2 regions of the Thalassotalea hakodatensis genome follow, and region 2 is predicted to be linked to the other one. Evidence: predicted binding sites of a transcription regulator. Region 2 holds the regulator's gene; the other holds the start of a gene.
The links. The regulator LexA, encoded in region 2, represses DNA repair genes until DNA is damaged. The targets are predictions, from matches to a motif close to TACTGTATNNNNATACAGTA.
Positions count from the first base shown of each region.

Region 1: a site for LexA is predicted at 2,475-2,494, ahead of QUE72_RS14845 (YebG family protein). Genes of this name have one in related genera too.

Region 1 covers NZ_AP027365.1:3,340,328-3,356,149, forward strand. The annotation lists gene QUE72_RS14830 (chemotaxis protein) at 1-276, opposite strand, end outside; gene QUE72_RS14835 (response regulator) at 273-638, opposite strand; gene QUE72_RS14840 (M48 family metallopeptidase) at 1,326-2,057, opposite strand; gene QUE72_RS14845 (YebG family protein) at 2,084-2,410, opposite strand; gene QUE72_RS14850 (DUF3718 domain-containing protein) at 2,903-3,175, shown strand; gene QUE72_RS14855 (isocitrate lyase) at 3,258-4,859, opposite strand; gene QUE72_RS14860 (LysR family transcriptional regulator) at 5,181-6,128, shown strand; gene QUE72_RS14865 (CidA/LrgA family protein) at 6,134-6,484, shown strand; gene QUE72_RS14870 (LrgB family protein) at 6,486-7,187, shown strand; gene QUE72_RS14875 (malate synthase G) at 7,540-9,741, shown strand; gene QUE72_RS14880 (hypothetical protein) at 9,911-10,306, shown strand; gene QUE72_RS14885 (serine hydrolase domain-containing protein) at 10,659-11,753, shown strand; gene QUE72_RS14890 (hypothetical protein) at 11,800-12,747, opposite strand; gene QUE72_RS14895 (hypothetical protein) at 12,751-13,461, opposite strand; gene QUE72_RS14900 (RNA polymerase sigma factor) at 13,454-14,002, opposite strand; gene QUE72_RS14905 (peptidylprolyl isomerase) at 14,268-14,552, shown strand; gene QUE72_RS14910 (inorganic phosphate transporter) at 14,616-15,822, opposite strand, start outside.
Region 2 covers NZ_AP027365.1:152,097-167,918, forward strand. The annotation lists gene QUE72_RS00660 (winged helix-turn-helix domain-containing protein) at 1-1,761, opposite strand, end outside; gene QUE72_RS00665 (nuclear transport factor 2 family protein) at 1,988-3,232, shown strand; gene QUE72_RS00670 (alpha/beta hydrolase) at 3,370-4,191, shown strand; gene lexA (transcriptional repressor LexA) at 4,272-4,895, shown strand; gene coxB (cytochrome c oxidase subunit II) at 5,462-6,964, shown strand; gene ctaD (cytochrome c oxidase subunit I) at 6,977-8,566, shown strand; gene QUE72_RS00690 (cytochrome c oxidase assembly protein) at 8,614-9,156, shown strand; gene QUE72_RS00695 (cytochrome c oxidase subunit 3) at 9,187-10,071, shown strand; gene QUE72_RS00700 (DUF2909 domain-containing protein) at 10,100-10,309, opposite strand; gene QUE72_RS00705 (SURF1 family protein) at 10,343-11,122, shown strand; gene QUE72_RS00710 (hypothetical protein) at 11,103-11,663, shown strand; gene QUE72_RS00715 (COX15/CtaA family protein) at 11,668-12,675, shown strand; gene cyoE (heme o synthase) at 12,687-13,589, shown strand; gene QUE72_RS00725 (SCO family protein) at 13,605-14,234, shown strand; gene QUE72_RS00730 (polysaccharide deacetylase family protein) at 14,330-15,391, opposite strand; gene QUE72_RS00735 (MATE family efflux transporter) at 15,507-15,822, shown strand, end outside.

The DNA of each region.
Region 1 (15,822 bases), 1.1 Mb from region 2:
TAAACGATCCGAATCTTTTGGTTGATAAACCAGTAAAGCCTCACCGCGTATACCTTCGTAACCAAAAAATCCTTGGCTAACTACCGCTGCGGCTTGATCTTCAACGTTAAGCGCATCAGAGATATGTTTAGAACTGACTTGTTCTATACTAGGCACTTTCAGGTATACAAAAGTATCCAAATAACGCGCAAGTTGATCACTTGCTTGCCCCATTGCAACATTTATAATTTCTTGTAGACAATCTTGTTGATCTTCAGTTAAATCGAAATGGGTCATACTAAACCATTTTCCTTGAGGTGCTGTAATAACACTTCAGATTTTACCGGTTTGCGGATAAATGCTTTCGCACCTAACTCTAACACTTTGCTTTGCATTTCAGGCTGAATATCAGCGGAAATCACAAAAACGATTGGTGTGACTCCCATTTTTTGAATACCCTGCAATACGCCTACGCCGTCAATTTCAGGCATTGTCAGGTCAAGAAACAAAACGTCAATATTATTTGAGCGTAGAATTTTTAACGCTTCAACACCATTAGTAGCAATTTGAGCATTCGCAGCAAGTGTTTCAGGTAAGCTTCGTAACACTTGCTTTCGCGCTAGGTTAGAGTCGTCACAGATAAGTACAGACAGGCTCATGAAAAGAGAAACCTTATAACATTATTATTTTTGTACCTTTAATTTACCTTAATTTTAACGTGCTGTTAATGAATAAACGGTTAAATTTTAATTTTTTTTTGCACAAATATAGTATTAATTGTTGTATTTAACGGCATATATGAGCTAACCAGTTAAAAATACTTAGTATTTTATCCCATGATCATGTGAGCTTTTATTTTTTTAATCGTGTGTATTATCAAAAAAAGTAAATGAGTAGATTTCCTACATATCAAAGATATTGTGCCCTGCTGCATTAATGTTGCAATTCAGTTAAAAAATACGCGAGTAAAGGTTTACCACAGAGCGCCAATTTCTAATAATTATTTATTTTACTAGACTCATACTTTATATTTATTTTATCAGCGTTTACTAGCCTGTGATTAACATGATCACCCATAATGAAATACTCGCTGACACTAAATAGATTATCGCTGTTTTCCAAAGTTCATTAAATGCTTTCATCATCAACCTCCTTTAAGTTGTCAAAAAAATGTCACGTCAAATATGTATAAATTATCAACATTAATTAAACAATATTTATGCCAATCAGTAAGTTGACTTTTTTAAACGAAAATAATGAGGTGACTGTAATTCGAAAAAAGCAGTGAAAGCAGCATGTTTTGGGGATAAATTTTCTATAAATTAGATAGAATAAATGTATGCTATTTAGTATGTCGTCCATGTTAAATAATGCTGATGTTCTTTAAGCCATCGCTTTTCTGCTCTGTAATCAGGCAAAAAGGATTCAACTAAATTCCAAAAATCAACACTATGGTTTAAGAATTTCAAATGGCATAGCTCATGAGTGATCACGTAATCAATCACTGACTCAGGTAACATCATCAATAAATAATTAAGTTTGATATGGCCTCGATTATCACAACATCCCCAGCGAGCTTTATATTGCCTAATATGGAGATTTTTTGGTAATAAGTTTGTTTGCCGACTAAAACATCTAACTTTATCAGTTAAAATCAGCTCAGCCTGTTGTTTAAACCAACCTTCTAGTGACTTTTTAATTCGCAAACTCTCAGTGGTATCTGACAATGTTTTTCGGGTAGATAACGTGACAACAATTTGATTATTTTCGACAGCAACAAGTGATCTTTTGTCCTCTTTAATAATGAGTGGCGTTAACTTTCCGAAAAACCACACTTGGCCATGACGTGAAAGTTGATTTTGATATTCTTTTGCCAACTGTTGCTTACTTTGAATATTTTCAATCCATTGTTTTTTGAGCACCACAAGGTTTTCGATATACTTTAAGGGAACATCATAAGGTGCTTTAACAATAATGTCTTTGTTCTTAACCTGTAAAGCAATACGTTTACGCCGATGACAACGTAACAGTTGAAAGTTCAATCCCGTTGAACTTGTCATCGTATTAGTATTGCTCAAAATACAGCCAATTAAAGATATTGTATTTATGCGGCTTCATCAGTACTTTTTGCTTTTTTATCAGCAGTTACTTTAGGCTCAGAGCTCTTTTCTTTTTTGGTCGCCACTTTTTGTGCAGTCTTTGGTTTTTTCGCTTGCAATGCAATCAACACATCTTCACGATGTTTTGCCAAATAAACGCTTAATTCTTCTTTATCGGCATCGGTTAATTTAACTGGTACTTGGTTCAACATTTCGGCAAGATTATCCGCCATGTCTAACATTTTGTCGTATTCATCAGCGGCTTTTTTATCCATGAATGTTTCAACCTCCACACCTTGTCTTATGACAACAAATCGACTTTCAACGGCCATTAGTTTCCCTTATTTAACAGGTAAAATTTAACAATACATTCACTAAATATTAGTGAAATAACAAAACTGTACATTTACACAGTAAAGATACGTTATTTATAAAAAAATGCAATCAGAAATATAAAAATTGAAAAATATATCGCAATTAAACGTGCAATAAAGTGCAGAAAATAATAAAAAAATTTCACCGTTGAAAGAGGATGTAAAAGTCTATGAGTCAAGCTAGAATAAAAACGGTCAAATATAAATTAAAAACGATAAAAAACATAACTCTACTTATAAAACCACGCTGAACTTTATTGCATAAACTTTTACAGTGCTAAATTATTTAATGTATACATTCTGTAATCATTTTTGCCATTATTAAGGAATACTCCTTTGTTTTAAACCTTGTACATAATGGAAAAAATGATGAAAACATAATTAATCACACTTAGCATTACTTCTGTAGGACTTTTTACGCTGCTACTTAGTCAGGTGCAAGCTGCATCAATGGATAGTTATTTAGAAAAGTCATTAATTGCACTTTGCAAATCAACAATGAAAGGTAATTTACTGAATTTTAACCGTACCTTGAAATACTATCATCTGGCTGACAAAACTATCGCGAACGGTTTAGTATGTAATGGCAGTGATGTGACAGAATTCGCTCGCAAACATGGCGCTTATAAAAGAGCTAACAGGCTAGATAAACACTTGCGTAATTCTACTTCCATCACTGATATTGCAGCAGTCAATAAAATGAGTATCACATTCAAAGAATAACTTTTTTAAGCACAAAAAATCCCGTTTTAAACGGGATTGTTAACGTCACATGAATAAAAACTCTATATGATTAAAAATGTGCTTATGCAATATTAGCAAACTGATTCATGGTATTGTCTTTACCGCCAGCTTTTAGCGCAGCATCCCCAGCAAAATATTCTTTATGATCATCACCCATATCTGAGCCTGCCATATTTTGATGTTTAACACAGGCAATGTCTTGACGAATTTCTTGACGCTGAACATTCAACACATAACCAAGCATTCCCTGCTCACCAAAGTATTCTTTCGCTAGGTTATCGGTTGATAAAGCAGCGGTATGATATGTTGGTAACGTAATTAAATGGTGAAATATTCCAGCTTCACGCGCAGCATCTTGTTGGAATGTTCTAATTTTTTCATCTGCAGTGATGGCTAACTCTGTGTTGTCATAATCAACACTCATTAAACGCTCACGATCATAACTCGACACATCTTTACCAGCTTCTTTCATTGCGTCAAACACTTGTTGGCGAAAGTTTAATGTCCAGTTAAATGAAGGTGAATTGTTATAAACAAGTTTTGCATTAGGCACCGCTTTACGAATTTCGTCTACCATACTTCCAATCTGACCAATGTGCGGCTTTTCTGTTTCAATCCAAATTAAATCAGCACCATTTTGTAGTGAGGTGATGCAATCTAAAATACATCGTTGCTCGCCAGTACCTGGTTTAAATTGGAATAAGTTACTCGCAAGACGTTTCGGGCGCATCAGCTTACCCTCTTGTTTTAATAACACATCACCGTTAGAAATATCTTCTTCGCCAATTTGTTCACAATCTAAAAAGCTGTTGTATTGGTCACCTAAATCACCTGGTTTTTCTGTTACGGCAATTTGTTTTGTTAAACCAGCACCTAATGAATCGGTACGAGCAACAATAACACCATCATCAACGCCTAGCTCCATAAAAGCGTATCTAACTGCATTTATTTTTGCTAAAAAATCTGCATGTGGCACAGTTACTTTTCCATCTTGATGTCCACATTGTTTTTCATCAGATACTTGGTTTTCAATTTGAATACAACATGCTCCCGCTTCAATCATTTGCTTTGCCAATAAATATGTTGCTTCAGCATTACCAAAGCCGGCATCTATATCAGCAATAATCGGTACGACATGCGTTTGATGTTGCTCAATTTGTTGTTGTACAGTATTCAATTTAACATCATCACCACTTTCTTTAGCTGCATCTAGTTCTCTAAATAAACCACCTAATTCTCTTGCATCTGCTTGACGAAGAAACGTATAAAGTTCTTCAATAAGCATAGGAACCGACGTTTTTTCATGCATTGATTGATCGGGTAACGGACCAAACTCTGAACGAAGTGCTGCAATCATCCAACCAGAAAGGTATAAATAACGACGCTCCGTCGATTGAAAGTGCTTTTTAATTGAAATCATTTTTTGTTGACCAATAAAGCCATGCCAGCAACCTAACGATTGTGTATATAAACTAGCATCTTTATCGTAGGCATCCATATCTTTACGCATAATTGCTGCTGTGTACTTAGCAATATCGAGCCCAGTTTTGAATCGATTCTGCAAACGCATACGCGCTACTGACTCAGCATCAATTGATTGCCAATTATGCTGCTGTTTAATTGATGACTTAGCGTTTTCAACTTGTTGACGATATGTGGTCATTACTCTCTCCTAGCGATTTAAAATAAGACAATCACAATATGTAACTCATGCTGTAACTTGTCATACTGAACAACAAAAAGAGTAAGCCAACCACCAATCATAGATATAATATATAATTTTTATCATCACTATTCACATAAAAAATATCAAAAAATATTTAGACATTTTTACATTAAATAACAAATAGCTAGTTTATGTAGACTTTCATATTCAAATACAATAAAACCTAAAAAGAAGAAAGTTAGACTAAAATCTAGTTGATTTGCCATTCTATTAATGACATAAAGCTTATTTATTTAAATGATATAAGCTATTAATCAGATGAATATTTCAAAAATTGATCTTAACTTACTTATCTATCTAGACGTTTTGCTTCGAGAGAAAAATGTGACTAGGGCCGCAGGTCAACTAAACATTACTCAGCCTGCTATGAGCAATGGTTTGAAGCGTTTACGCACATTGTTTAATGATCCAATCTTAGTAAGAACATCTGATGGAATGGTACCAACTGAACGTGCTAGAGCACTTTCACCGATGATCAGAAAGATTCTACTTGAATTAGAAGAAGCATTACAAGGTGAGGAAGAGTTTAACGAGAAAACCAGTCAACGCGTGTTTCGATTAATGGCAAGCGATTACGCCGCTTCTACCCTCTTGCCAGTTTTACTTCGAAAAGTAAATCGCATAGCACCTAATGTGACAATCGATATTATGACCCCTAGCGACGTTAACTTTCATGATGTTGAAGCGGGCAAAATTGATATGGCAATCAACCGGTTTGATGAACTACCACAATCATTTCATCAAAAAACTATTTGGCGCGACGAATTTTCATGTTTATTAAGTGCAGATAATGAAGTTGTTACTAAATTCAACTTAAACAGCTACTTAGCTTCAAAGCATGTTTGGGTATCTAAAACCGGTTTTGGTGTAGGTGTTGGTATGGATCCAAAAGATGTGCAAAAACTAGGGTGGGTTGACGAGGCATTAGCGCGTTTAGGTAAAAAGCGAGATATAAAGGTTTTTACGCGTAGTTATCATGTGGCAATGCAACTCGCTTTTGAAGATGGCTTAGTTGCAACATTACCTACTAAGGCAGCCATGCTTCATAAAGATGATGCGAATTACACCATTTTAAAACCCCCTTTTGACATTCCAGATATTGAGCTAAAAATGATATGGAGCCCTTTACTGCATCATGATGCAAGTCATATATGGTTCAGGCAGCTAGTGATTGAAGCAGCAAATGAACACGGTAATGATCGTTAACCATTATGCCTGCGCCATTATATTCACTTATTGCCATCTTAGCCTGTTTATTTACAGGTTACGGAATTCATTTTGCCATTGGTGGCTTACCCCCTAGTCTTTACGGAATGATACTATTTACCATATCGTTACATTACAGGCTAATAGATGATAAAACGGTAGCAAATAGTATCAGTTGGACTTTAAAAAACATGGGCGTCTGTTTTGTACCTGCTGGTGTAGGCATTATTGAACACTATGACATAGTAAAGTCACATGGTATTACTTTGGTTATCATTACCTTTGTTAGCACCTGGTTACTGCTTACCTTTGTCGGATGGACAGTACAACAACAAGAAAATAAAAAAGCACGTTAACATGGTATTTTTTAGTTCTATATTGTTTTTTTGTCTGGTAACCATCTTGATTTATCAAGGCTTTGTGAAACTGCAACATCGGTTAAATCAGGTGTGGTTAAATCCTATGTTGTTTTCAGTAATTACGATTATTACACTGCTGATGTGGCTACAGATTGACTATCAAACCTATCAAACTAATAGTCAAGTAATAACGTGGTTATTGCAGCCTGCAGTAGTCGCTCTTGGTTATCCACTTTATCAGCAGTTGCACAGCATGAGAAGCCAATGGAAAAGTATCACTCTATTACTCACTATTTCCGCTTCACTCGTTGTTATTATTAGCTTTTCATCCACTTATCTTATCACCAAAGAGTACGGCATTTCTGTCTCCATAGCTTTAAAATCAATAACTACCCCGATTGCGCTAGCCATTACTGAACAATTAAATGGCAATCAGGCAATTACTGCATTTGCGATAATACTTGCAGGTTTATTTGGGGCAATAATGGGTGTGCCTTGGTTACAATTAATTGGTGTAAAATCTCATAAAGCACAAGGTATTGCTGTAGGAGCTGCGAGTCATGTTTTAGGCACTGCCACCATTAGTCAACTATCATTTCAACATGCTGCCTATGGTTCTTTAGCCCTGATTATATCGGCTACTATCACAGCCATTATTTCACCCGCGATCATCCATCAATTAATGATAATGCTTAACTAACGTATTGCTAATAACATAATATTTTACATCATACATTCATCAAAGATTGCTATTTAAAAACATACATTCACATCATGAATATCTGTTATCACAAAAGACAATACTTGTGCTTTTTGATTCTGAGCAAATAGCGAATGAAATAAATTTTTATTTAAAATCAATAAATTAAATAGAAAAACAAACCTTAGATCTTATTGTATATTTTTACTAAAAACTTCGCATAGACTTTTATGCTATTGAATAACCCTTGTTAACTGATACATTCATGCTGACACTGAATTGACAACACCCCTGAAAACTTTCTTTTTGATGTTGTTACTTTGATCACAACGAATAATGACGAGGAATCATCATGTCTGAACGCACGCATATAGCAGGATTACAAGTATCAACATGTCTTTACGAATTTGTAGAGCACGAAGTGTTAGTTGATTTGCCGATAAAAACAGCTGACTTTTGGCAGCAATTTGCTGCCATTATTGAAGATTTATCCCCTGTCAATGCTGCGTTACTACAAACTAGAGCCGATTTACAACAAGCGATTACTGCTTGGCACGAACAACCTAGTAATGATGTAAATAACATTGAAAGCTATAAAGCGTTCCTTGAAAACATCGGTTATATAGTGCCTAAGGTAGAAAACTTTCATATTACGACTGAAAATGTAGATGATGAATTAGCACAAATGGCAGGACCACAACTTGTCGTGCCTATTACCAACGCACGATTCGCACTCAATGCGGTAAATGCACGTTGGGGAAGTTTGTATGACGCGTTATATGGCACTGATGCTATCGCTGATCAAGAAGGCTATAGAAGAACCCAGGAATATAACCCCGTGCGGGGACAACAAGTGATTAGTTATGGGAGAGACTTTCTAGATAATGCGTTGCCATTAACCACTGGTTCTCATCAACAGGCCGTGAGTTATCAATATGTTGATAATGAGTTAATTATTACCCTTGCTGATCAAAAAACCGTTCGATTATATAACCCCTCTCAATTGTTAGGATTTCAAGGTGAACTGACTGAACCTAGTTGCTTGTTATTTGAACACAACGGTTTACGCTTTGAAGTTAACTTTAACGCAAACAGTGAAATTGCAGCAAGAGATCTAGCCGGTATTAGCGACATTACTTTAGAGTCAGCATTAACAACAATTATGGACTGTGAAGACTCTGTAGCAACAGTCGATGCTGAAGATAAAGTTTCGGCGTATCGCAACTGGTTAGGACTTAATCAAGGAAAGCTGTCGACAAAAGTGACCAAAAACAACCAGCATTTTGTCCGCAAAATGGCCAGCGACAAATGTTATAAAACCCCAGAAGGCAACAGTTTCAGTTTAAGTGGACGCAGTTTAATGTTTATTCGCAATGTTGGCCACTTAATGACAAACGACGCTATTATTACACAACAAGGAACGCCTGTTTATGAGGGAATTCTTGATGCAATGATCACGGCTACTATTGCCCTTTACGATATTCTAGGTAACAACCAATTAACCAACAGCACTAAAAAATCTATCTATATTGTTAAACCAAAAATGCATGGCCCAGAAGAAGTTGCCTTTTCAGTAGCCTTATTTAGCCGTGTTGAACGTGCATTAGGTTTAGCAAAAAACACCCTAAAAATGGGGATTATGGATGAGGAACGCCGTACTAGCGTTAATTTAAAAGCGTGTATTTTTGCCGCAAAAGAACGCGTAGTGTTTATTAATACTGGCTTTTTAGATCGCACCGGAGATGAAATACATACTTCTATGGCGTGCGGTGCGATGGAAAGAAAAAGTGCCATCAAAGATACCCCTTGGATTAGCGCATATGAAAATAGCAATGTTGATATAGGCTTACAGTGCGGCTTATCTAAAAAAGCACAAATAGGAAAAGGCATGTGGCCGATACCTGATAATATGGCTGATATGTTAAACAGCAAAATAGCCCATGTTAATGCCGGTGCAAACACCGCTTGGGTACCATCACCAACAGCTGCCACGTTACATGCCTTGCATTACCACCAAGTTGATGTCTTTAAAATAAGAGAGCAACTTTCAATACGTGTTCCTGCAAGCTTAGATCACATGCTTTCGGTACCTTTAGCTAAAGGTACCAATTGGAGTAAACAAGAAATCTCCGATGAACTCGATAATAATATTCAAGGTATTCTTGGCTATGTAGTTAGATGGGTGGATCAAGGTATAGGATGTTCAAAAGTACCAGATATTAATAATGTTGGGTTAATGGAAGATCGGGCGACCCTCCGTATTTCAAGCCAACATGTGGCTAACTGGTTAAAGCATGGGATCTGCCATGCTGAAGATGTAGAAAATAGTTTCAAAAAAATGGCAAAAATAGTAGATCAACAAAACAGTAATGATCCTGCTTATCAGCCCATGTGCCAAGATCTTTCATCAAATGTGGCATTCAATGCCGCTAAAGCCCTTGTCTTTGAAGCTGAAGAACAACCAAATGGTTATACTGAACCTTTATTACATGCTTACCGATTAAAAGTTAAGCGTTTGAATAAGACCGACAAAGCAGTCAGCTTAATCGCGTAATGAACCAATAATTCAATGGGAACAACGATTAATCTCAAAATTTCGACCGCTTATCCCAAAGCATTCGCATTTACTCGTTATTACAATTAAAGTAAAAATGTAATAACGAGTAAATGCAAAAGTTAGCAAAGTGTTAATTGCGCGATAAATTTGGTGAGAGGGTGAGACAATGAAATCATTGGCTAAACAAACACTAATCAAAAGTACCATCTGCATACTTTTATTAGGAACAGGAAGTATAAGCGCTGGACCAAGAACAAATATCGATTCTGAAAATTTAACAAAAACTCAAGCAAATTATATATTTTTTGCACCGCAAGTAATGTCACAAGGGACTAATTATTCTTCACTGTTTACATCTACCCAACATTACTCAACATTACTCACTAATAATACCAAACACTCCCAACTTGCACGTTGTGCCAAAAAGAAAAATGAGCTTTATGAGTTAACAACCATTATTAACGATAAGTTACATGTATTCCTTTCTTATTTCGACGATACACCTAAATATCAATTTGCTGATAAGCGCAAAAATAAAGAAGCCTTACCTATTGAAGGTTAATGATAAAGTCACTGTAAAATCCTTTACATTCCTAACTTTTCTATAGTACATTTTATTTCTCATCATATTGAAAATAAAGAACATTGAATTCAACCCCTTTGTTTTAACATATAATCTCCCAAAACTGATAGGGCGGCTACAAAGCACACAATTATGCTATTAAAAAAGCTTATGGCCACTAGATAACCTGAGCTCAGGTTAGACACTAACCCACACAGCAAAAACAACTCATCCATTATCACATTACCTTGTTATTAAAGTTGATTTAGTTAAACAACCAAAACACGATAAAGTCTTGTGCTAACTTATTAAATTTATTATGTTTAATACATAATAATAATAAAGGATATTTATGAATTTATATATCACCCTAACCTGTTTAGCATTAATCTCGACATTTAGTCATGCATACACTTATGCATTACAACCCTTGAATAACTCACTTGATATTAAAAAAGCGACTCCTGTACCAACACAAAATTTAGCAACGTTTACTCCGCAAAAGCTGCAAAAATTGAACGAGTTTCTCAAAACATCAAATACTTCCTCCTTAGTATTAATGAGCAAAGGTAAAGTGGTATTTGAATTTGGCGATATTCACAAAAAACATACCATTCACTCTATCAGGAAACCCATGTTGAATGCTTTATTCGGCATTTATGTCGATCGTGGCATAATCAAACTTGATACTACACTCGATTCGCTTGAAATAGACGATATTATTCCACTTACAGACTTAGAAAAAAGCGCAACAATCCAACAACTTTTAAAAAGTCGCTCAGGCATTTACCTTCCTTCCGCCGCAACATCAAACTCTATGCTAACGAATATGCCTAAACGAGGTGCTTTTTCACCTGGAGAAAAATTTATTTACAATAATTGGGATTTTAATGTTGCGGGTGCTATTTTTGAAAAATTAACTGGCGATAATATCTATTCTGCCTTTTATCGAGAAATTGCTAAACCCTTAAATATGCATGACTATAGGGGACAATATATCACTATTAATGAAAATACGAATATTGCCGAGTTAACTGTCGATGGCTTTTATCAATATGAACACGAAAAATCAAAATTTCCTGCATATCATTTTCGAATGTCAGCATATGATATGGCACTTTTTGGGCAATTGTATGAAAGAAACGGTATTTGGAATAATGAACAAATTATTTCTAAAGAGTGGATTACGAAAAGCACAACATCTTATTCAGTGACAAACCCTTTTATGGACTTTGGCTACGGCCTGCTTTGGTATGTGATTAACGCAAATGATAAAAGACCAAACAAAGCGTTTTACCATACAGGTGTTGGCGTTCATATGTTAGCGGTTTACCCTGGTTCAGATTTTGTTTTAGTACATCGGGTAGATACCGAGTCGACTATTCAATTTGAACAAAAAAACCTATATAAAATTATTTCATTGGTATTTGATGCATTAGAGCAATAAGAAAGGGTCCATTGTCACTATCAATGGACCCTTTCTTTAACGAGCTTTAAAATTGATAGCGTTTAGACTTCGCCAATAATTGCTTAGAATTAATATCGTCGCCAGCGCAGGCACGAATGTCTTTTTTACTGAACACAATAACGCTGTCTTTATAGCGATTCCCTTGTTTTTCACCGCCTGATTTAATCAGCAAATTGACATTTTCATTGTTTGGTACTGCTTTTAAGCCGTTACCATATAAACAAAACGTTTCTGCCAGTGAATAAGACAAAGACTGATAGTAGGCAATACGCTCTTTTTCACGTTCTGCTTGTTTAACAAGCTGTGCTTTTCTTACTTCCTTGTCTTGCTTTTCTAATGACTTCATTAAACTTTTTAGTTTGTCTTTTTGAGCCTGTAATGATTTTACGGCTGATTGCAATTCAGCTTTTGATTCCTTATCTGCTCTGCGTAATTGGAACTCATGATCTCTTAACTCTCGCTCTATCTCTCGAAGCTCATACGTAGTATCACGACGTCTTTCCCTTAAATCGCGGTAACTTTCGTGATTTTCATGCATTGCTTCCATAGCTTGTTCATAGTCACTGGCGGCGCTTTCCATCGCTTCTGCAACTTTTTGTTCTATCTCAACATCAATAAGTCCATTAAATTCAATATCTTCTACTGCTGGTAAAGGTGGTATTGGTGCTCGAGGAGGCATTGGTACGCCGTCAGGCAAATTAAAACTAAATCCTACATTCCCCCAATGGCTTCGAAATGTGCTTGAGCTAATGGAAAACAAAACGCCTTGTCCTTTAAGATAGGTAGTTTCAACCCCGTTAATTGCGATTGTTTTTCCGTTGTGTTCTTGTGTTGAGGCTGATTTAATAATCTTGCTCATTATCGCCAATTGCTTATGCATAGCAACAAACTCATCTGTAGATGACGCCAATACAGTCATTGACATAAAAGCTGGTAGTGCGGCACATAAAGCCGTAGTTGCGTACTTTTTCATGAATTACTCCTCTGTGATCCAGTTAGCTGTAGTTACATTATCTTTTGCAGATGGAGCACTCGCGCCCTGATAAAGCATCGTTTCAGCAAATCGTTTAAATGTTAATTGTTGGTGTAATTGATCATCTTGTCGTTGATCATTGATATATTTGATAAAATCATTCATGTCCTCTTTACGCTCTTTACGTGAAACCCCCATGATATAACTTGCAAGTTGAATATTACTTTCTTGCTGTTTACCGTTAATATCAGCCGCATAATTCGCTAATACCACTTGCTGTTCATTTGCAAAGTTTTGTAATTTTTGTTCGAGTAATGCTTCAACATTTTTTGTCATTGCTGCTTGGTTACTACCTGCAAAACTAACTGTAATGCCCTGATCTTTCACGACCACTTCTGCATTCAAAAAAACCAACGATACTGCAAATAATGAGAATACAAATGACATTGCTGGTAACCCTTGCCATTGCCACCAAGGCTTTCTGTCTGTTTCAAAGCTTGTTGAACGATCCCAGTTTGGTACAGGTTCATCTGAGGTTATATCGGCATAATGTTCGATTTTCTCAGCGACCTGTACACGCTGTTCCCATACATCATCTTGTTTTAAATCGCTTCTATTACGCCTTGCTGTGCCTGAGCTTTTATCCATTAACCATTCGCTAAATTGAGTATCTAATGGCGCCTCATCAGGTTCGATGTCAGTATTTTTAGACATAATCTAACTCCACATAATCTTTCAATTTATCTAAACCACTATAAAGTCTAGATTTTGCTGTATTGATTGAAATCCCCAATTGATAGGCTATATCATCAAAAGTTGCATGTTGAAAAAACTTTAATTCAATCACTACTTTTTGATTAACAGGTAGTTTTTCCAATGCCTGCTTTATATCTAACTGTTGTTGATTCAATGTCATCTGTTTTTCAGGGCAAGCTTGTTCGTCAATATCTTCTTGTTCAGGCGCATCATCTAAAGATTGCGTTGGTTTTTTACGGCGATAAAACTCCATACAACGATAATGTGCAATTTTAAACATCCACCCTTTAAAAGGACTCTCTCCTCTAAAAGAAGATAAGTTCCGGAACACCGCGACAAAGACATCCTGCATCAAATCAAGCGCATCCTCACGATTGTTAACCATGCGTAGGGCATAGTTAAACAAGGCTTTTTCATAGCGCTTTACCAAGGTTATCCAGGCAGCTTTCTTCCCCTTTAGCGCTTGCTTTACTAGCGTTTCATCGCTTCGTTCGAACACGCAAATTCCTATTATTATTTGAATTTTTTCTTTTGTTATTTAGTAAGTCGTGATCAGAGATCAAATAGTTTTAAATATCTACAATTTTTTTATAACTTCTCATAACTACTATCAAAAAATTAAAATAAAAATCTTTTTATTCAAAACCTTAACATGCTTTATAACACTATTAGATTAATACATTGTCTTAAATAAAAGTTATTTTACTCAACATAAAAATACGGTAGTGTTATTGCTAGTATGTTTCAAATATTAAGGGAATAACATGATCACAGCTTCAGCACGCCATATCTTGGTTAATGATGAGCAACATTGTCAGCAGTTAAAAACTGAATTAGCCTCAGGTGCTGATTTTGGCTTACTCGCAGAGCAACATTCCAACTGTCCGTCTAAGCTACAGGGTGGAGCGCTAGGTTCATTTAGCCGAGGGCAAATGGTGAAAGAGTTTGACGATGTGGTATTTACTGCCGAGTTACATACGGTTCAAGGACCCATAAAAACCCAATTTGGTTATCACTTAATAGAAGTGACCAACCGAACAGATAAATAAAAAAAACAGCCAAAAAAATGCCAGCAATGCTGGCATTTTTTATTTTTAACGTTATACGCTGAATTAGGTAAAAACGCTTTGTAACGTCCAGAAAATGATTATCGATAGACCCGCGCCTACTGGTAAAGTGATAACCCATGAGACCACAATATTACGTACTACATTTAAATTGATTGCAGCAATACCTCGAGCCATACCCACACCTAATACCGCACCTACAAGCGTTTGTGTCGTCGAAATAGGTAAACCAGCACCTGAAGCGATTACAACGGTACAAGCTGCCGCAAGTTCCGCAGCAAAACCACGACTTGGTGTTAAATGAGTGATCCCTTTACCAATGGTAGCGATAACACGATGACCAAATATTGCTAAACCTGCAACAATCCCTAAACCACCTAGAGGTAAAATCCACCATACCAATGGCGATTTTTTCACAATTTCACCGCCATTATCAATAATACTAACAACTGCGGCAAGTGGGCCAATAGCATTTGCAACATCATTTGATCCATGAGCGAAAGCCATACAACATGCAGTCACGACCATTAAGGTTGCAAAAACTTTTTCTACATTGGCGTAATGGGCAGACTTATCTGCGTCTTGTTCAAATCGTAATCGAGTAATAAAATATTTACCGATAACAGCAACAATAGCAGCAACTATTATTGCTAAATAATAACCACCTGCGCCATCTAATTCAAAATTAACAACGCCAAGATCAATATTATCTAAACCAATATGTTTTAAACCTTTCTTAATCGTGACTAATGACAATACAAAGCCGGCTAAGAACATATAAAAAGGTACATATCGTTTAGCGTTATCTAAGGGTTTGTCGGTATCAAAAATGAGTTTTTGTGCACTATTAAAAATAAGAAATGCAATAACACCGGAGATTAATGGTGTGATCACCCAGCTACCAACAATGCCAAGAACTTTACCCCAAGCAACGGTCTCAGGGCTTACGCCAATTGCTGCGAAACCAATAATAGCCCCTACAATAGAGTGTGTAGTAGAAACTGGCCAACCGAGGATAGAGGCAATTAGCAACCAAGTCGCGGCGGCTAATAAGGCTGAAATCATCCCGAATACGAGTTGTTCTGGTATAGCAGCAAAATAACTTGGATCGATAATACCTTTACGAATCGTTGACGTTACCTCACCACCTGCTAAATATGCACCAGCGAATTCAAAAATCATCGCGATAATAATGGCTTGCTTAATCGTAAGCGCCTTTGAACCAACTGAAGTACCCATTGCATTGGCAACA
Region 2 (15,822 bases):
TTCAGGGCTTTTATGATCAAGTAAGAGTTGTTTCCAGCGTAAGTCTAACGTTTGGTTATTGTTCGAATATGTGGTGATAATAGCAGGTGATTTCTGATTCAGTGAAGTGACTGCCACGGTATGATTATCTATCCAATCGATATTTGTGATTGGAGACTGACTAGTGAAAATTTTCTCTTCTTCAGTTAAAGAGAGTGTAGGATTTTCGCGATTTAGTGCTGCACGAGAAATTTTCCATACGTTATTTTGCGTCGCTATTAATAGCGTTTTATCATCAGGGCTTAGCTGTATAAATTGGAAGACATAATATTGTTCGAAGTTAGATAAAACAACCGCGTTACCATTAGCTAGATTTCCCAAATAGAGTTGGCTTTTTCCAGAGCGTTTAGACGAAAAGATATAACGATTTTCATGATGAAATAACGCAGGGATAATATCGTATACCGTTGAATTATTGATTATTAGCTTATCATTGCTATTGGTTAACCACTGATTACTAAAATTTGGTGAGCGAGTAGAAAATAGGATCGACTTATTATCATTGTGTCTAATCATATCACGTGATAAAAAGTCAGAAACACTGACGACAGAGTGGGCAGTTTTACCCTCAAGATCTGCTAATAATATTTGATGGGATGGCGGCGGAGCAAAATAATAAACATGTTTACCATCATGATGCCATATTGCTTCCGACACAAAATAATCCAACTGTTGATGTTTAACTAATTGATTTGTTGTTAAGTGCAAAACATAAAATTGCGTATTCCGTTTGGAATTCGTGTTCATGATTAACATTCTTTCACCATCTGGTGATACATCAAAAGCATGGTTTCCCATGCCCAAAGGTGAAGGTTGAAACAGTAACGATATTTGGTTGGTGTTTAAATCGTATTCATACAATTGAAAGCTCGTTTGCTCGGGTAAACGAGCACTATAAAAAAGGTGGTTTTTATTATTATCAAAATAAATATTACCCAAGACCATTTCAGAGCAATCAAATAACGGGGTTAAATTTTCCAGTTTCTGGTGTATCACCTGTGCTTTGACGACATAACATTGTTTCTGCGCCTGATGAGCAAAATACACTGACACTTGCTTAGTGCTATCATCCTGTATCCCTGCAATCAGTTTAAACATTGACACGTTATTAAGCGCAATTTTGCTTGCTTGTCCTGAGGTTAAATCTTTAAGCCACAGTTCTGTGTTCTTTTGATTTAGTTGCTCTCTTAAATACAGTAACTGGTTAGTTGAAGGAATGATTCTGGGTGAATGCTCTTGACCAGCTTGCCTAGTGATCTCCAAGGTGTGACTAGGTTTATCAAGCTGGCCATTATCATGCTTTAATAGTGTGAATAACAAGATGCTTAGCAATATCAAGGAAAATATGGTGCTGAATAGCAATGTTTGACTATTTTTTGAGTTATTGGTGTGTTCGGCGGAAGCTGTTTCTTTTTCGAACGCTTCTATAGGACAAATTAACCGATAACCTATTTTGGGTACTGTTTGTATATAAGTCGCATTTTTAGGGTCGTCATTGAGTATTTTTCTCAGATTTGCGATTTGCTTGTTCATAGCATTATCAGTGACATAACGACCCAACCATAAACGCTCAATGATGGCTTCTCGTGTTAACACTTGATTAGGACGTTCAATAAAAAGCAGTAATAATTGAAAGAGTTTAGGCTCAATGGCTATTTCTGTTCCTTGATGAATAAGTTTGCCGTGCGTGATATCGACACAAAATTGACCTAATTTGATCATTGATTAATTACTGCTTTGAACACTAATGGTTGAGGTACTTTATTCTGTCAGAGTTTCACACAGAGTTGAAATTAATCACCTTCAAAATCGTTATAAAATGCGCAATAAACTAAAAATTCACTTTTAATTCAGCTTTTTTCCCTAAGTTTTCACAACATTACACACAAATTGTGTGATGTTGTTTGTTGTTATGTCATTCAATGTATAAACACGATGAGGGTTAGTTATGACGATGATTTTAAAAGGTTCTTGGTTGATATGGTTGCTATTAGGGATGATCGTTTTTTCACCCCATCAAGCTAATGCAAATGAAGAAAAATACTATGCTTCGCTTCGTTATAATCATGTCTCTTTACATGCAGAAACTAAAGGTATTTTACCTATTTCACCACAACAGGCTGCAAAGCAACCGCACTATGTTTTTAAGTACAATGAGGCGGAAAAGCTGGTAGAGATAATTAACAATACTTATCAAAATGCAAAACTTCATCCGTTAACGCATTTTGCAGTAAAGCGCGTAAAAATTGACTATTCTACAGGCAAAAAAACACTTACCTTTTACGATATCAACAATAAAAGAATGCCAAATATTCGCGGCGTATTTAAAGAAGTGTATCGTATTGATGATACTGGGTTTGTTGAACAGCTCAATTTTTATGATGCAGATGATAAAGCGATGGAATCGCGTTGGAACATTGCTGAGTATCGCTGGCGCAAACATAACAACTTGGTGATTGAGCAACGATTTAATACTGCAGGCGTAAAACAGCCGTTATCACCTTATTTCCCCTTTAATGACACTGCGATTGAATATGATGATGCTGGCAATCCTTACCGTCATTTTAACCTAGATAAGGCGCTTAATATTGTTAATAACAAAGACGGTATTGCTTATTACGAAGATACATACAATGAGCTGGGTTTGCATATTAAATATGCTTATTATGATCAGAACTACCAATTGACGCTCAATGCATGGGGCTTTGCTTACGCAATAAAACACTATGATAGCCAAGGACAATATACTGGCCGAACAAAATATGACTTGCAAAGCGAAAAGATACCTAATTTACTTCCTAAGGCGGTGCTGAATGATAAAAAAGAGATTGAAGCCATTAAACAAGTATCAATTGATTATCTTAACGCCTTAAAACAATTAGACCCTAAGTTAATGAAATCAGTCATGCACCCTGACTTGTCAAAACATACGGTACCACCGTTTCCTGCCCCAAATGGTGAAGTTTCTTTGCGTGAAACGACTTATCAACGGATGATTGAACATGCAACTTACTGGAACCGAAGCGGTATACGCTTTCCGCCTATTATGACGAATCAAGTCACTGTATTAGATCAACACAACAATATAGCCACGGTGAAAATGGTTTCAGATAACTGGATTGAGTACCTGCATTTAGTTAAATTGAAGGGTAAATGGCAAATTAAGAATTTGTTGTGGGATTATAATCGTTAATCATGTAAAGGTCTGTTGCTCTTCGTGTTTCGTTCGAACAAAATTTAATTTCGGAAGATCAACAGACTCAAGGAATCACTGTGCGAAAAATAAAGAGTAAAGTAACAGCGGGTGTGATTAGCATCTTGTTAATAGTTATGGGATATAACATCAGTCAACAATATAGGCAGGAATACACCTCTAGTTATATTGATCAAACCATTTATTCTGAAACACTTGATGAACATAGAAAAGTTTTTATTCGTTTACCTAAAACGTATGATCAGAACAAACAGTATCCGCTCATTATAAGATCAGACGGGAATTTTAATTTAAAACGTTGGGATGAGTCGTTGCATTCATTAAGTGAACAGCAATTAGCTGAAGATACAATTCTAGTCTCAATACCTAATCTATTTTGGCAAGATACCCGCAACCGTGATTTAGTCCCCCCTTATGCAAGAAAGGATGTGAATATAGAAGCTCGTCCAGCTACAGAAAATAACCCAGAAATCTTTGGCAAAGCAGATTTGTTTTTAGCCTTTATTGAAAAAGAACTCATACCGCATATTGAAAAACAATTTAATGTTAATCAAAACCGAATATTAAGCGGCTTCTCAGCGGGCGGAAGTTTCGTGTTATACACCCTGGTAAACAAACCAGAGCTATTTACTGGCTATTTTGCCTTCAGCCCCGCAGCTTGGTATGACGACTCCGTGGTGGTAAAACAATTTAGTAAACATTTAGCTAACACGTCAGGGAAGCCGCTGTTTTTATATTTAAGCTTAGGCGCCAAAGAGAATGATATTATAACTGGTTCATTTGAAGGGCTACTTGAAGCGTTAAAAACAAAGGCTCCTAAAAATTTGTATTGGCAATCTAGCTATAGTGCTGATGCTGGCCATGCGGACAACCCATTTATTTCAGTACCGAAAGCGTTAAAAGCATACGATAACTTTGTTGAAAGTTTAAAAAATTAAAAGTTTTAATCACACAGTTGCGATTATTTACAGGCTGTATATACTAACAGTGAAGCTGTCCATATATACAGGGAATAACCGTGAGCGAGTTTAAGCCATTAACTAACAGACAAGAACAAATTTTTGATCTGATTAAAGAGAAAATATCAGAAACTGGTATGCCGCCTACCCGTGCAGAAATAGCGACCTTTTTTGGTTTTAAATCTGCTAACGCTGCAGAAGAGCACTTAAAGGCGCTTGCTAAAAAAGGTTACATTGAAATGTTACCAGGTACCTCTCGTGGTATTAGGTTAGCTGACGATTTTGTTGAGGAACAAGGTTTACCTTTAATAGGTAGAGTAGCCGCAGGCGAACCTATTCTTGCACAAGAGCATGTTGAAGAAAGGTACCAAATTGATGGTAGTTTGTTTCACCCTGCAGCAGATTACTTATTACGAGTGAACGGCGAAAGCATGAAAGACATTGGTATCTTCGACGGTGATTTGCTTGCCGTTCATCAAACGACTGATGTACAAAATGGTCAGGTTGTTGTGGCCAGAGTTGAAGATGATGTAACGGTGAAGCGTTTGAAGCGAGATGGTAATGTTGTATACCTTCATGCTGAGAACGAAGACTTCTCACCGATAAAAGTCGATTTAACCAGCCAACATTTCAATATTGAAGGTTTGGCGGTAGGTGTAATTCGATCTGCCGATTGGATGTAAATAATTGTATTGCTGGTAAACAGGTATTATCGCTTTTTCTGGGGAATAACACCTGTTTTTCATTCTCTTGATTAAAAATCAACCTTTAATTGCTAAATCTTCATATTAACCAGTGCTCACTACCAAATAACCCTGTGTATAAGTGCTTTTCTGTTTAAATAATCGCCATCTATAATAAAGCGAAGAAAAAACTTTTTTAGAGTAAATGCTTAAAAAGTATACATTTGCGCTATGCCCTGTGTAATGCACCCTCCAGTCGTTTAGAGTTTATACTCAATTGTATTTATTATCTTTTTATTGCTTATGTCGATCAAATTAAAAATTGACCCAGATCAAATATTAAGTAATTCTAGAACAGAAAGTAAACAACACTAATAATAAGGCGAACTTTCACCTGTTTAAAAAATCGCCATAAAAAATAACAATAAAATCGCATCAAAAACATAAGTAAATAAGAGCTAAGTAATACTAAAGTACTTTGTTTTTGACTTAGAAAGGGTATAAGGAGATGTCGAGTGAAAAGACGTAACCTAGGTTGGCTGTTATCTGGAATTTTATTTCCCGGTATGGCTTGGGCTGATTCAACGTTAAACATGACCCCTGGGGTCACAGAGATAAGTAACGAAGTATACGGACTACACATGTATGCTTTGTATATTTGTACGGGGATAGGTGTTGTTGTATTTGGCGCCATGATCTGGTCAATGATTTTCCATCGAAAGTCGAAAGGCTTTAAACCTGCAACGTTCCATGAAAGCACTAAGGTTGAAGTGTTATGGACAGTAATTCCTATTATCATTTTGATCGCAATGGCATGGCCAGCAACCAATACGTTAATCGCGATGGAAAATAATGATAATTCTGATTTAACCATTCAAGTGACTGGGTCTCAGTGGAAATGGCATTATAAGTATTTTGATCAAGACATTGAATTCTACTCTGTATTATCCACTCCGCGTGAACAGTTCGATAACAGAGCGGGCTTAGGTGACGTAAAAGGCGAAAATTATCTTTTAGAAGTTGATAAACACTTGGTAATTCCAGCCAATAAAAAAGTACGTTTTCTGATCACGTCTGATGATGTAATTCACTCTTGGTGGGTACCGGCATTTGCTGTTAAACAGGATGCCAATCCGGGTTTTATCAACGAAGCATGGGCAAACGTACCTGAACCCGGTATTTATCGCGGGCAATGTGCCGAGTTATGCGGTAAAGATCATGGTTATATGCCTGTGGTTGTTGAAGTAAAAACAGAGCAAGATTACCTTGCTTGGGTTGAAGAACAAAATCGCCTGAAAGAAGAAGCAAAAGCTGCTGAAGCGGCGTCATTAAATGCATCATTGTCGATGGATGAATTAATGACCTTGGGTGAAACTACATACACCGCTTATTGTGCAGCATGTCATCAACCAAATGGTTTAGGATTACCACCAGCATTCCCAGCATTAAAAGATAGTGCTATCGCGAAAGGCGATGTAAATGCGCACATTGATATTGTGTTTAATGGTAAAGCAGGAACTGGTATGCAAGGTTATGGTAAGCAGCTGAGTTTGAAAGAAATAGCTGCGGTAGTAACTTATGAGCGTAATGCTTGGGATAATAATACTGGCGATACAGTACAAGCCAGTGATGTACAAGCAGCGTCAAGTGGTTCAGAAACCACGACCGAAGCTACACCTGTTGAATCTGATGTCACTGAAACTGAAACAGTTGAGCAAGTTGCACCGCCGGAAGAAGATCTGAGTAAAACTTATTCACTAGAAGAGCTAATGACAAAAGGTGAAGAAGTATATGCAACGCGATGTGCGGCGTGCCACAAAGCGACAGGTGAAGGCTTACCACCAGCATTTCCTTCCTTAATTGGTAGCCCTATTATCACAGGTGATGTGTCTGCCCATATTGATATTGTTGTTAATGGCAGCAAGAAAAACCCAGCGATGGCAGCTTTTAGCAGTCAGTTAACGAAAACAGAAATAGCCGCTGTTATTACTTATGAGCGAAATGCTTGGGGTAATGATTCTGGTGATCTTGTGCAACCCGCCGATGTTGATGCGGCAAGTGCTAAGTAAGGAGGACGAATAATGACTACTGATACTATTCACGACTCGCATGGGCACGATCATCATGATCATAAAATGACGGGTATTAAACGCTGGCTTTATACAACAAACCATAAAGACATAGGTACATTGTATCTATGGTTCTCTTTTATTATGTTATTAGTCGGTGGCGCTTTAGCGATGTTAATTCGCTTAGAGTTGTTCCAACCAGGTTTACAGTTTGTTGAACCAGACTTTTTTAACCAATTAACCACCGTACATGGTTTAATCATGGTATTTGGTGCCATTATGCCAGCCTTTACAGGGTTTGCTAACTGGATGATCCCAATGATGGTAGGGGCGCCAGATATGGCATTACCTCGTATGAATAACTGGAGCTTTTGGATTCTACCTTTTGCTTTTGCTATTTTGCTGTCATCATTTTTTATGGAATCTGGCGCACCAAACTTTGGTTGGACATTCTACGCTCCGCTTTCGACGACATTTTCGAATGGCAGTACAGCATTCTTTGTATTTGCGGTTCATATCATGGGTGTGTCATCCATTATGGGGGCAATCAATGTGATCGTCACTATTATGAATATGAGAGCGCCTGGTATGACATATATGAAGATGCCGCTATTTGTGTGGACATTCTTTATCACCGCCTATCTATTGATAGCCGTAATGCCAGTACTAGCCGGCGTGGTAACCATGGTGTTAACCGATACCTATTTTGGTACTAGCTTTTTTGATGCTGCTGGTGGTGGTGACCCAGTTATGTTCCAACATATCTTTTGGTTCTTTGGGCATCCAGAAGTATACATCATGATATTACCGGCTTTCGGTATTGTATCTACGATTATTCCTACTTTTGCGCGTAAAAAGCTCTTTGGTTACAGCTCAATGGTATACGCAACTGCATCTATTGCCTTTTTATCGTTTATCGTATGGGCGCATCACATGTTTACCACGGGTATGCCATTATTTGGTGAGCTGTTTTTCATGTATTGCACCATGCTGATTGCCGTACCAACAGGGGTTAAAGTGTTTAACTGGGTAGCCACGATGTGGCGAGGCGCAATGACGTTTGAAATACCGATGTTGTTTTCATTGGCGTTTGTTATTTTATTTACCATTGGTGGTTTTTCTGGATTAATGCTGGCATTAACGCCTGTAGATTTCCAATACCATGATACGTATTTTGTAGTAGCGCATTTCCATTATGTCTTGGTAACAGGTTCATTATTTTCAATTTATGCTGGCGCATATTATTGGTTACCTAAATGGACCGGCCATATGTACAACGATAGGTGGAGTAAAGCACATTTTTGGTGTTCGTTAATTTCAGTCAATATTTTGTTTTTCCCAATGCACTTTTTAGGCTTAGCGGGCATGCCTCGACGTATTCCTGATTACGCGCTGCAATTTGCTGACTTTAATAAATGGGTGAGTATTGGTGGTTTTGCGTTTGGCTTATCACAGCTAATTTTCTTAGTAGTCGTGATTAAGTGTATTCGCGGTGGTAAAAAAGCGGAAGCAAACCCTTGGGAAGCTACCGAAGGCTTAGAGTGGACCGTTGCAAGTCCTGCGCCTTATCACACTTTTGAAACACCACCAAAAATTGATTAATCAATAGTGGATAACGAGTAATAGTTTAGCAACAGTAAGGAGAAAATATGTCTAAAGGTACAGATCAAAATATTCAAAAAACGGTGAAAAAGCTTATGCTGATCGTTTTTGCAATGTTTGGTTTTGGCTTTGCTATGGTGCCTTTATATGATGTGTTTTGTGATATTACTGGTTTAAATGGCAAAACGTCTAATGTTGCTGCACAAGAGAATCAAGAGGGTATTGATAAAAGCCGCTTGATCACTGTGCAGTTTATTAGTCATTTGTCTAAAGGGATCCTATGGAAATTTGAACCAATGGTTAAGGAAATCAAGGTGCATCCAGGGGAAATGAAACTCGTTAAATTTTATGCGAAAAATGAAGCCACTCATGACATCATCGGACAAGCAGTACCTTCTGTTTCTCCGGGAAGAGCGGCTATTTATTTTCAAAAAATAGAGTGTTTTTGTTTTAACCAACAACCTTTAAAAGCGCAAGAAGATGTGGAAATGGCATTACAGTTTTATGTTGATACTGAGCTGCCAAAAGAAGTCAGTACCATCACCTTGTCTTATACTTTATTTGATATTACTGGTCGAATTGAGTCATAACGGTTAACGCGAGATCACAGGGGAAAAAAGATGACAACAAAAGAATATGAATCTTATTATGTGCCCGCCAAAAGCCATTGGCCTATTGTTGGTGCTGTAGCTTTATTTTTAATTGCCGTTGGTGCAGCAAATTACGTCACTGACCTTAAAAATGAGCAATCTGGTTTCGGCGGCTATATTTTAATAGCGGGTATCGCACTTGTTATTTATATGGTTTATGGCTGGTTTAGTAATGTGATCACCGAATCGATGGCAGGTAAATATAGCCATCAAATGGACACCTCATTTCGTCAAGGTATGAGCTGGTTTATTTTTTCAGAAGTGATGTTCTTCGCCGCCTTTTTTGGTGCACTTTTTTATGCGCGTATGTATTCCGTGCCTTGGTTAGGCGGTGATGGCAATAATGCCATGACCTTCGAAGTATTGTGGCCTGAATTTACTGCTCAGTGGCCACTCATAGCAACACCAGATGGCACAACGACGACAGCAATGGGTTGGTATGGTTTACCACTGATCAATACGGTTTTACTATTAACATCGTCTGTTACTGCGCATTTTGCACATGTTGCCTTAGAAAAAGATAATCGTGGACAACTAAAATTTTGGTTAGGTTTTACTATTTTATTAGGGGTCGTTTTCCTTTATTGCCAAGGCCTTGAGTACGCCCATGGTTATGCAGAAGAAATGAAGCTCTACTTAACCAGCGGTATATATGGCAATACCTTTTATTTACTGACAGGATTCCATGGTATGCACGTTACTTTGGGAACGGTGATGTTGATCGTGATGTTTATACGCATCATGAAGGGGCATTTTACGCCAAAAAATCACTTTGCTTTTCAAGCAACCAGTTGGTACTGGCACTTCGTTGATGTAGTGTGGGTAATATTGTTTGTGTTTGTCTATATTATCTAAAATTAATGGCACGCTGAGCGTGCCATTTTTAATATGGGCGAGGGTTTGGTGTGATCACACCTGTTAAAACCCCAACAAGTAATAACAACACAATCACAACAGAAGTCATCACGCGACGTCCAATAAACTTCGACATACTGGGCTTATTGGGGTCGTTTTTACTCATCAAGCGTAGTGCTTGAAATAGGTTATAAATCATATATATGAGTAAGCCTATAATAATTACCTTGATGATCATTGTTCCCTCTATTTAATTATCTATCGGTGTTGTATGAAGGTAGCAAAATTAAAAGATTATTTATATCAGTTAAATTGGCTATTGGTCATTTTAACTTTGCTAGTCTTTAGTGGATTAATCAAGCTTGGTTTGTGGCAGGTATCAAGAGCGGTTGAAAAAGAACAACGTATCGAACGTATCGCTGACATACAACAAAAAGAACAGCATTCGTTGGTCAGTATATTGTCGTTGATAGATGATGAAAATATTAATGATTTACCCGTCGCAGTTGTTGGCCGCTTTGATAGTAAGCACGTTTTTTTGCATGACAATCAAACCCATCAAGGGCAGGTTGGTTACCGCGTTTTACAAGTATTAACCAGCGAATATGGTAGTGTGTTAGTGAATTTGGGCTGGATAAAAGGTGATAGAAGTAGGCAAACGTTACCAATAATTAATCCTGTTGAGGGAACCCACAAGATCAATGGGCATATCAGAATGCTTGAATCCGGATTTATTTTATCGGAACAAGTTTTTTCAAACGTTAGTTGGCCGTTAATTGCTCAACAAGTCAATTTGAATAAATTTTCACAATTAATTGGTCAAAAACTGTTGCCCTTTGTCATTTACTTAGATAAAACAGAGAGCATAGGATTTGAAAAAAACTGGCAACCTATCGTGATGCCACCTGAAAAACATCGGGGTTATGCTTTTCAGTGGTTTTCGTTAGCACTTGCTTGGCTTGTGTTAATGCTAAGTGCCAGTATTTGGTTTTATAACAATAAAATCGACAATAATAATAAAAAGGATCCCAATGTCAGCAGTAAAAAATAAAAGGGCTCGACAAGCTTTTATCATAGTCATCGTAGTCTTTGCTTTGCCTGTAATACTCGCAAAATTAGCATTACACTTTCAATGGTTTGATTCAGGTGTCACCAATTATGGGCAATTATTTGCATCGGAAAAGTCGTTAACTGATTTAGCGCTAGACCAAGAAGCCATCAAAGAACAATGGTTGTTACTGTATTATCCGAATAAAAACTGTCAACAAGTTTGCCAACATGCGTTAACCACGATTAATAGTACTTATGTGTTGTTGGGGAAAGAAATTCCACGAGTAACGCCTATTATACTTACCGATACCGTATTTTTTGACAATCACCGCGATAAACTCACTCACCATAAATGGCAAAACTGGTCGTTAACAAAAGAAGCGGCATTAGAGCTGAGTGAAGGCGATGTGGTTATTGTTGATCCGCTAGGAAATTTGGTGGTGAAGCATTTAACCCCTACCGAAGATAGTGAGATAGTGTCGATGGGTAAAAAACTACTTGCTGACATGAAAAAGCTTTTAAAATATTCGAGAGTGGGGTAACGCTATGCAAGATAAGAATATTGTTACTATTCGGAAGCTTGTTTTTATCAGCATTTTGTTGGCAATTTTGGTTGTGAGCTTAGGTGCTTATACCCGATTAACTCATGCTGGACTTGGCTGTCCTGATTGGCCTGGTTGCTATGGACATTTAGATGTGCCGAATACTGAAGCACAAATCGCGAAAGCTGAACTCGCCTTTCCTGATCGTCCTGTTGAACCGCATAAAGCATGGAATGAAATGATCCATCGCTATTTTGCTGGCACGTTAGGGTTATTAATTTTAGCAATAGCATTGTTAAGCGTTAGAGCGAGAAATGCAGGCGCGCCTGTCTTTTTACCCACACTTATTTTATGCGTAGTCATTTTTCAAGCAGCACTCGGAATGTGGACTGTCACCATGAAATTAATGCCGATTGTGGTGATGGGGCATTTAATCGGTGGTTTTACCACGCTATGTTTGTTGTTCTTACTTTATTTACGATTAAAACCCTATCGTGTACCTGGTGGTGACCCTGCCATTAGAAAATATGCCCGTTATGGCATTATTGGCTTGGTATTACTGACAGGACAAATAGCGTTAGGAGGTTGGACATCGTCTAATTATGCGGCACTCGTGTGCACAGAATTACCTATATGTCAGGGAAATTGGAGTGAGGAGTTAACCTTTGAAAACTCATTTGATTTAATACCACCTGAACGAGAAAGCTATGAGTTTGGTCATTTACAGCATGATGAAAGAGTGACGATACATGTCATGCATCGCTTTGGTGCTATTCTTGTTAGTGTGTATTTATTATGGCTAGTCTTTACTATTTTCACCAAAGCGCAAAGCCAATTTTTTAAACGTTGTGCGCTTGGTTTATTGGCAACATTATTGCTGCAAATAGGGTTAGGTGTCAGTAATGTTGTCTTGTCATTACCATTGTTTATTGCAGTGAGTCATAATGTTGTGGCTGCTTGCCTAATGTTAATGTTGATTTTGCTGACATACAGCTTAAAACGGAAAACGTAGGGGAAAGTAATATGACATCAGCACAAAATGCCATTGAGCGTACTACATCGGCGTCGTGGCGAGATTACTATGAAATTACTAAGCCTCGTGTTGTTGCGTTGTTAGTACTTACTGCGCTTGTTGGTATGTGTTTGTCTGTACCGGGTGCAATTCCATGGCAAGTGCTAATTCCTTCGATAATTGGCATTGGCTTTTTATCTTCTGCAGCAGCGGCAATTAATCATATTGTTGATGAAAGAATAGACAGTGTAATGGCACGGACACATAATCGGCCTGTTGCTACTGGCCGGTTAACAACGACACAAGCCACTATTTTTGCCGCGCTATTAGCGTTAGCTGGATTTGTAATGCTGTATTTCTTAGTGAATCCATTAACGGCTTGGTTAACGCTTTCAGGGCTTGTGGGTTATAGCTTTGTTTATACGATGTATTTAAAACGTGCAACGCCACAAAACATAACCATTGGTGGGCTTGCTGGTGCTATTCCTCCTTTACTTGGCTGGACAGCGGTGACCAATGAAATTCATCCGCATGCATTATTATTAGTGTTGCTTATTTTTACCTGGACACCACCGCATTTTTGGGCACTAGCTATTCATCGTAAAGATGATTATGCCAAAGTAAACATTCCCATGTTACCGGTAACGCATGGCATCAGCTTTACAAAAACTCAGATATTGTTGTACACCATTTTATTGTTTGTTGTTGGATTACTGCCTTATCTTGTTGGCATGAGTAATTGGCTGTATCTGGTAGGAGCTATAGTGCTTAACTTGATATTTTTTGTGTATGCATGGAAGTTAAAGTTTAATGCTGATGATAATACGGCAATGGACACTTTTAAGTTTTCTATCATCCACTTAATGTTATTATTTATTATTTTATTGGTAGATCACTACCTGTTACCGGTTTAGCGAAAGGGCATCGTTGTGAATAAGTTATTGGTTGTTATTGTGGCTGTTATCGCGCTGGTTAGCGGTATATTTATCTATAAATCAGCGTTTAATAAGGTTCAGCCTGAATTTTCATTGTATTATCAAACCCCTCGAGTTATTCAACCGTTTACAATGACTAAACATACTGGTGAACAATTCAGTAATACACAATTAAAAAATAAATGGTCGTGGGTGTTTTTTGGTTATACTTCCTGCCCTGATGTGTGTCCAACAACACTACAAGAACTAAATTTTCGTTATGATGATTTAAAAGCTGTCGCTGATAATACTCAGGTAATATTAGTGTCGGTTGATCCGCAGCGTGACTCAGCAGCACGTTTAGCAAAATATATTGCTTATTTTAATCAAGAGTTTATTGCGTTAACGGCGGATCATGCATCGTTATTTCCATTTGCCCGAAATTTAGGCTTAATGTATGCCATTTCAGATGAGGCACAAAGTTCAAGTTATTTAGTCGATCATAGCGCGTCAATTGTGTTAATTAATCCTCAAGGTAAAATTGCGGCAATCTTCAAACCTAAGCATGAGCTAGGACAGGTGCCGATTATCTCTGGAGATGAATTAGTGAGCGACTTCGCTAAAATCGTAGAACTTGAAGGCTAGTGCCATAGAGCGTATCCGTTCTGAATTGGTGACTTATGCTCAAGGTAAACCGTAAGCCACCTTAAACTTGTTGTAGATTTAAAAAGAAACAGTTTTTAATGCGGATACCAACTGCCGTCTTCGTTTAAAATAAACCACGGTTTAGAATACCAGTAGTAACGTCCAGGCTGGCTAATACTTGGCGCAGTACAGTTACTACGCACTCTGCCACTGGGCAACGTTTCGGTAAAGGTAATTGACAGTTGTTTATCCTCTAACCATTTAACGGGTTGCTTGCCAACACTTGTGACATAACAATTAAGTTGCTCAGTTCGAATATCATCGCTATTAATTGTCATGGTGACATTTTTTAATGCACCTTTCGTGTAAATGGTTTGTGCATCTTGATCAGATAGTGTCACCGAGAGTGGTAGCGAGTGTAACTTATCTTTTAAGCTAGATAACTTGTCGTATGGTTGCGAAGCTGGAAACCTCGGTATGCTGGTTAAATCAGTATCTTGGCCAACAGCGCCACTTTGCTGCGAGAATGCGATAAATTGATTTTGCTCTAGCAGTTGTTGAATGCGAGGAGAAAATTCACCGTAAGGATACGCAAAGTATTGCCAAGATTGCCCTGTTTCAGTTTTTATTTTCGCTTCTGCTTTTTTGAGTAAAGCGATTTTCTGAGCGAGCCAGGTATTGAAGTTAGTGTCTTTTGGAACGCGCGTCCATGATTCATGCTCAAAGCCATGATTGGCGATCATGACGCCATCATCTGCCATTGCTTTTAACTGTGACCACGATAAATAATGCGCCGAGCCTTTATCAACAATGCCCGGGTTAATAAAAATAGTAAACGGAAATTGATGTTGATCGAGAATGGGCTTGGCATTTTCTAAAATGTTTAAATATGCATCATCAAAGGTGATAACAACGCTTTTATTTGGCAAAGGTTGTTGTTGTTTTATCGCATCAACAACTTCGTTTAGCGGAAGTACGGTAAAGTCATTGTCAGCTAAATATTGCATATGTTTAGCAAACTGTTGCGGCGAAATGCTGGTGCTTTTTGGTGTATCGTCACTAACGTGGTGATATTGTAAAATAACACTTGCATTAGTAGAGTACGTAAATAAACAAGTTGCGAGCAGCCCTAACAACATTGAGGTAAATGATTTCATATAATTAGCTTACCTATTGGTGAATTACTGATATAGTTTAGCATCATCTTTCCTGTGTCTCGAACTGAATACTCATTGTTTATAACTTTTACTTTTTACCTTTCGATTAATTGATATGACAACAGTTACTCACCGCCAACTTTTTGCGTTAGCGATCCCTATGATACTATCTAATATTACTGTGCCCTTGTTAGGCTTAGTAGATACAGCTGTTATTGGGCACTTGTCTCATGCTTATTATCTTGGCGGTAGCTCCGTTGGGGCGATGATAGTGACTGTGATCACTTGGCTGTGTGGCTTCCTTCGCATGTCTACTACGGGCCTTTCTGCTCAAGCATATGGTAAACAAGACGTTGCGCAAAGCTGTAAAGTATTAGTCAAAGGAGTGGTGTTAGCCGTTGCGATAGCGTTGGTTGTATTAATTTTTCAAC